2 regions of the Pseudomonas sp. 05N432 genome follow, and region 2 is predicted to be linked to the other one. Evidence: riboswitches for the same ligand, from Rfam matches in the RefSeq annotation. Region 2 holds a riboswitch; the other holds the start of a gene.
What was found. Region 2 has a riboswitch for cobalamin ahead of cobO (cob(I)yrinic acid a,c-diamide adenosyltransferase). Riboswitches for the same ligand answer to the same signal wherever they lie in the genome.
Positions count from the first base shown of each region.

Region 1 (3,401 bases), on a different contig from region 2:
GATCGATGTGATGAGCCTGCAACGCCTGATCGAGCAACGTGCGCAGCGTGCTGGCTGGGCAGCCGCGCTGGCAGCCTAGGCCGACCACCAGGGTCGGCGCTGCGCCCGTTTCACTCATGCGTGGTATTGACCATCGCTTTTGCGGCGGAACAACCAGGCGCTGATCAGGCCCATGGCCAGCCAGAACGCGGCGTTGGTCAGCTGCGAGGCGACTTTGAATTGCGCTTCGAGGGCTTCGGGGGCCAGCATCGAATGCACTTCAGGCTGCGGTGCGCCGATGATGTGCGGCACGGCCAGAATGGCGACACCGAGCACTTTCAGCAGCCAATGCCGGGCGAACACGATCAGCGCGATACCGACTGCGGTGGACGCTGCGGTGCTGATCCACCAGATCTGCCGTTGTGCCAGGTCTGCGGCGGCAGTCCCCGGCAATTCCGGCGGCAGACCCAGGGTCGGTGCGAGGACGAAGGTCGCGTAACCGGCCAACCCCCAGAGCAGGCCTTGAGCGGTGCGAGTCGGGGCGCGCAGGGTGTAGAGCCCGGCGAGCATCAGTGCAAAGCCAACGGCGACCACCAGATTTCCGCCGGCGGTCGACAGCACACGCTGCCAGCCGTCTTCCGGTTCCCAGGCTTGCGCATCATGGGTGTGGCCGGCCATCGCGCCTTCGGCATGTTCATGGACTTCAGCCGCCGGGGCTTTTTCGTAGGTTTCCGCCTGAAGAATCAGCGGCGCGACCCAGAAGCTTTGCAGCAGGGTCAGCAGCAGGGCGGCCAACAAACCGGTGAAACCTGCGGTTTGCGCAATACGCTTGATCATCTCGGCAGGTCTCAGTGGCACGGGAAAGCAGAACTGTGACGGGTATCGTGGGCGGCGTTGTGCACCGCGTCGATGTGCGAGAAGCCGGCGAAATATACAAGACATGCGCCCAGGATCGATGCGCCGATAGCGGCAACGAGGCGTTGGCTCAGGGTGGAGGTGGTGCTGGCGGTGACGTGGCGAGTGCTGCTGATGATCGACATGGCGCTTCCCTCTGGTCAGTCAGTGGGTGAAGCGAGCGCATGCAACCCCCCGCGAGCCGGGCACGCAGAGGCTGAAACAGCGCCCGCCCACCGCGGGTTTGTTATTGATGTGTTGCGGGCCGGTCTCCGGGCTCACGAGGGGCTGGCATTCGCCGAACCTGCAAGAATCGCCTTCCCATGCCGAACTGCTGGCACAGTGGATCTGATTCTTCGCTCGCTTACCGTTGCGGGGGCAGCACCGGACTGACATGGCTTTTGAGTAAAGCACATGATTCACCGGTTTCCCGTTTCACCCTGTGAAGGGCACCCGTAACAAGGCGTGTAGGAGAGCATGGGCGAGGGCAGGGCGTCAATTGGCAAGCGTTCTCAACGCGAGACCGAGGTGCTGCCATCGCGAGCGGGCTCGCTCCCACATTGGAACGCGGTCAACTGTGGGAGCGAGCCTGCTCGCGATGGCGTCATCACAGCCGACGCACAACTCAGGCGAACATTGACCCGCCCCGATGCGATGCGTAGCCTTGCGCTTTCGAGGTTCTTCGGTGCGTGCACCGAAGCTAAGAAGGGAACGCGGTCGATGCCGCGGCTGCCCCCGCAACTGTGAACGGTTTCGTTTCTGCCATGCCACTGCGCTCTTTTGTTTTCAGGCGCGGGAAGGTGCAGGAACCGCCAGTCGAAAGACTGGCCCACCGTCAGCCAGGAGACCTGCCTCGATACAGATTCTCACTACAACCGGGCGGGGTGATCCGGTGGCGAATTCTTCCGCGCGCTCAAGCGCCGTCGGTTGTCGTCCCGTATGCCCGCCACCTTGCCAAAGGGCATCCGATGAAAACACTGGCCAAACTTCCCGTCACCATCGTCACCGGTTTCCTCGGTTCGGGCAAAACCACCTTGCTGCGACACATGCTCGATAACGCCCAGGGCCGGCGTATCGCGGTGATCGTCAACGAGTTCGGCGAGCTGGGCATCGACGGCGAAATCCTCAAGCAATGTTCCATCGGCTGCACCGAGGAGGAAGCCAACGGTCGCGTGTATGAGCTGGCCAACGGCTGCCTGTGCTGCACTGTTCAGGAAGAGTTCTTCCCGGTGATGCGCGAACTGGTTGCCCGTCGCGGCGATCTCGACCACATCCTCATCGAAACCTCCGGCCTGGCCCTGCCAAAACCGTTGGTCCAGGCCTTCCAGTGGCCGGAAATCCGTAGCGCCTGCACCGTGGATGCGGTGATCACCGTGGTCGACAGCCCGGCTGTGGCCGCTGGTACTTTCGCTGCGTTCCCGGATCAGGTCGATGCCCAGCGCAAACTCGACCCGAACCTGGACCACGAATCGCCGCTGCACGAGCTGTTCGCCGACCAACTGGCCAGCGCCGACCTGGTGATTCTCAACAAGGCCGACCTGATCAGCCCGGCAGATCTGGCCAAAGTGCGCCTGGAAGTCGCCGAAGAACTGCCGCCAGCGGTGAAGATCATCGAAGCCAGCAGCGGTCGTTTGCCGCTGGACGTGCTGATCGGCCTGGGCGCCGGCTCTGAAGAACACATCGACAGCCGCCACAGCCACCACGACCATCACCACGATGGCGACGACCACGATGATCACGATCACGACGCCTTCGATTCGATTTCCATTGAACTGCCGCAAGCCGACGAAAGCCTGTTGCTCGACGCCCTGACCCAATTGGTGGTCCAGCACGGCATCCTGCGGGTCAAGGGTTTCGCCGCAATCCCGAGCAAGCCGATGCGCTTGCTGATCCAGGGCGTGGGTACGCGTTTCGACAAGCATTTCGATCGTCAGTGGGGCGCAGACGAAGCGCGCAGCACCCGTCTGGTGCTGATCGGCCAGCAACTCGACGCCGCCTTGCTCGAAGCGCAATTGCGCGCTGCGCTCAGCGTTTAATCCATGCACCTGCTCAGGACCCAGCCCGGCGGTTTCGTCTCGGATGACAACATTGCCGACCTTGGCCAAACCCCCGCCGAGCTGGTGATTCTGTGCAGCGGCGACTCCAGCCTGGCGCTGCTCGCCGAAGCGGCGCAGCAGTTGCCCGAGGATTACCCGAGCCTGCGCCTGGCCAACCCGATGCAGGTGCAGAATCACGCCTCGGTCGACTTGTACGTCGACGAAGTGCTGCGCCACGCCAAGGTGATTCTGATCTCGCTGCACGGCGGGATCGCTTATTGGCGCTACGGCATCGAGCGTCTGGTGGAGCTGTCGCAACGCGGAGTGCAACTGATTCTGGTGCCGGGCGATGACCGTCCTGACCCGGAGCTCAGCGACCTCAGTACCGTGCCTGTCGAAGACCGCGAGCGGCTTTGGCATTTTTTGCGTCAGGGCGGCATGGGCAATGCGCTGGATTTGTATCGCTGCCTGGCCAGTCGTTGGCTGGGCCGC
Region 1 is NZ_JBFTMM010000003.1:274,292-277,692, reverse strand. It holds gene AC1DHT_RS05625 (cobalamin biosynthesis protein) at 1-118, opposite strand, end outside; gene AC1DHT_RS05620 (CbtA family protein) at 115-816, opposite strand; gene AC1DHT_RS05615 (CbtB domain-containing protein) at 828-1,019, opposite strand; cobalamin riboswitch at 1,120-1,345, opposite strand; cobalamin riboswitch at 1,532-1,743, shown strand; gene cobW (cobalamin biosynthesis protein CobW) at 1,842-2,909, shown strand; gene cobN (cobaltochelatase subunit CobN) at 2,913-3,401, shown strand, end outside.
Region 1: linked by a shared signal. The riboswitch ahead of cobW (cobalamin biosynthesis protein CobW) and the one ahead of cobO (cob(I)yrinic acid a,c-diamide adenosyltransferase) in region 2 are both predicted to bind cobalamin.

Region 2 (3,401 bases):
TGTTTCACCACTTTCATAGTGAAAGCGCAGCAGGCGGTCAGTGTCGGCGACGTACAGGTCGTTGCCGACCAGGGTCATGCCGAACGGCGAGTTGAGGTTCTCGATGAAGGTCGTGCGGGTTTCAGCGACGCCGTTGTGATCCTTGTCACGCAGCAGGGTGATCCGGTTCGCGCTTGGTACGCCAGCACCGGCGCGGCCCATGACTTTGCCCATGACCCAGCCACGAATGCCTTTGCTGTCGTCGGGCTTGGGTGGCGCATTGGTTTCAGCCACCAACACGTCGCCGTTGGGCAGTACATAGAGCCAGCGTGGATGATCAAGTCCTTCGGCAAATGCCGCCACCTGAGTGCCTGGCGCGGCAATCGGCTTTGCGCCCGCTGGCCAGCCGACCGCCGGTGCAATGTTCACTGTCGGGATCAGGGTCTTGTGCGGTTCCGGCAGCTTGGGCGATGGGCCCGTGCCGTCCGACACTGGCAAGGTGGCGGACTCCCCGCAGGCGGCGAGCCCTCCGGCGATGGCGATAACAATGACGAATCGAGGCTTGAGCATGCTGATTTCCCTATGAGTGCATCACCTCATCATAGAGGAGCCTGATCGATGGAAGGTTCAACCCGTCAGCCGCGAGCCTCTTTGAGCAATACCGCGATGCCCGGATGGTAGTTGCCGGCTTCGTTGTGCAATTTGCGGTAGGCGTAGGGGAAGTACCAGGCCACGGCGCAGGAGTGTTCCTTTTGCAGGTCGTCGACCATGTCCTGGAGTTCTTCCGGCGTAGGGCTTTGCTGGGCTTTTTGTGGGGCGACGAACAGGCAACCAAGCTTCAGGTCGCTGGCGTAGCTGATTTTTTTCGCATCGCTCACGGTATCTTGCAAGGCCTGGGTGAGGTTCAGGTTATTGACCCGCGGCCAGCGTTGGCTGGCCTGAAGATAGGCGCGTTCTTCGCCACTGGCGATAAACAGGTCGGCGCGGCCATTGCGTTCGCCTTCCTCGATCTGCTTTTTCGTCGGAGTCTGTTCGAGGGTGACCATTTCAGCCATCCACGCTGCCGCCGAAAGCAGGCTCACGTTGGCGCGTTCGTCAAACCAGTAAGGGCTTTCGTTATCGCCGCGTACTGCGTTGTAACGGTCGATGCACTCGAACCAGCGCTCCAGCACCGGGCGCAGGAATTCCAGCTTCGGGTTACTGATGATCATGCCTTGCATGTTGCCCCCTCTTTGTTCTTGTAATGTAAGGTTGTGGCTCTTTGATATCATTGCTTTCAGTGTGGCACAAGATTGGCGCCAGATTATTGATCTGGGTCGGTTTCTATCTGTCGATGAGCCCCCGGCTTTAATTGACGCTCCACCCCCAACCCTCTAACCTTCGCGACTTGTTTCAGGTGCTCTGTGACCCAGTGGTCGACCGAGTGAAACAGGGAAGCCGGTGAGGGCGCGTTCTTTGACAGAGCGGGCGACGATCCCGGCGCTGCCCCCGCAACGGTAAATGAGTAAAAACTGCGCTTTGAGCCACTGTGTCGAAGGTCGATATGGGAAGGCGTGCAGTCAGGCGAAAGCCGCTCATGAGCCCGGAGACCGGCCTGATCCATCCAGCGGCATCACGGTGGGCGATGCCAGGCTTGTTGCCGTCTATTTCTATGCCTGCCCGCCGTTATCCAGCCTCAACGGAGAGCTCCCCCATGACTGATTCCCCTGATCGTGACGAACGCCACCTGGCACGCATGCTGCGCAAGAAAGCGGTGATCGATGAGCGCATTGCCAACTCGCCGAATGAATGCGGCTTGCTGCTGGTCCTGTCCGGCAACGGCAAGGGCAAAAGCAGTTCTGCGTTCGGCATGCTCGCCCGGGCAATGGGCCACGGCATGCAGTGCGGCGTGGTGCAGTTCATCAAGGGGCGTAGCAGCACTGGCGAGGAGCTGTTCTTCCGTCGCTTCCCGGAGCAAGTGCGCTTCCACGTGATGGGCGAAGGTTTCACTTGGGAAACCCAGGATCGCCAGCGCGATATCGCCGCCGCCGAGGCCGCATGGGACGTCTCCCGCGAATTGCTGCGTGACCCGGCCATTGGTCTGGTGGTGCTCGATGAACTGAATATCGCCCTCAAGCACGGTTATCTGGACCTGGATCAAGTGCTCAGCGACTTGCAGGCGCGTCCGCCGATGCAGCACGTGGTGGTCACCGGTCGTGGTGCCAAGCCGGAAATGATCGAGCTGGCCGACACCGTCACCGAAATGGGCATGATCAAGCACGCTTTCCAGGCCGGGATCAAAGCGCAGAAAGGCGTTGAGCTGTGAGTGAGCCGCGTTTTTGCCCGGCGGTATTGATTGCTGCGCCGGCTTCCGGTCAGGGCAAGACCACCGTCACCGCCGCGCTGGCCCGTTTGCATCGCAATCAGGGGCGCAAGGTCCGGGTGTTCAAATGCGGCCCGGACTTTCTCGATCCGATGATTCTCGAGCGCGCCAGCGGTGCGCCGGTGTATCAATTGGACATGTGGATGGTCGGCGAGCAGGAAAGTCGTCGGCTGTTGTGGGAAGCCGCCGCTGAGGCTGATCTGATTTTGATCGAAGGCGTCATGGGCCTGTTCGATGGCACGCCGTCCAGCGCCGATCTGGCGCGGCACTTCGGCGTACCCGTACTGGGTGTGATCGATGGCACCGCCATGGCCCAGACATTCGGCGCGTTGGCGTTGGGGCTGGCACGTTATCAGCCGGACTTGCCGTTTGCCGGTGTCTTGGCCAACCGCGTCGGCACCTTGCGTCACGCGCAACTGCTTGAAGGCAGTCTCACTGAAGGCTTGCGCTGGTACGGAGCCTTGTCCCGGGAAACCGGAATCGAATTGCCTAGCCGTCACTTGGGGCTGGTCCAGGCCAGTGAATTGAATGATCTCGATCTGCGCCTCGACGCCGCCGCCGCCGCGTTGGCCAGCAGCTGCGAAGTGGCGTTGCCGCCCGCCGTCGAGTTCGCTGCGCCTGATGTGATTGCCGCCGAGCCGTTGTTGGCCGGTGTGCGAATTGCCGTGGCTCGCGATGAAGCGTTTGCCTTCACGTATGGCGCGAGCCTCGACTTGTTGCGGGCGATGGGGGCGGAGTTACGATTCTTCTCGCCGATCCATGACCGTGAATTGCCAGAAGCTGACAGCCTGTATCTGCCCGGTGGTTATCCGGAATTGCACCACGTGGCGTTGGCTGAAAACCGCACAATGCTCGATGCGATTCGCGCGCATCACGGCGCTGGCAAACCGTTGTTGGCTGAATGCGGCGGCATGCTGTACCTGCTCGACTCACTGACCGATGTCGATGGCACGCGTGCCGAGTTGGTAGGGCTGCTGGCCGGTGATGCGGTGATGCAAAAGCGTCTGGCCGCGCTGGCCCTGCAAGCGGTCGAGTTACCCGAAGGCCCGTTGCGTGGCCA
Region 2 is NZ_JBFTMM010000020.1:148,226-151,626, reverse strand. It holds gene AC1DHT_RS23785 (PQQ-dependent sugar dehydrogenase) at 1-549, opposite strand, end outside; gene AC1DHT_RS23780 (hypothetical protein) at 615-1,199, opposite strand; cobalamin riboswitch at 1,357-1,591, shown strand; gene cobO (cob(I)yrinic acid a,c-diamide adenosyltransferase) at 1,673-2,284, shown strand; gene AC1DHT_RS23770 (cobyrinic acid a,c-diamide synthase CobB) at 2,281-3,401, shown strand, end outside.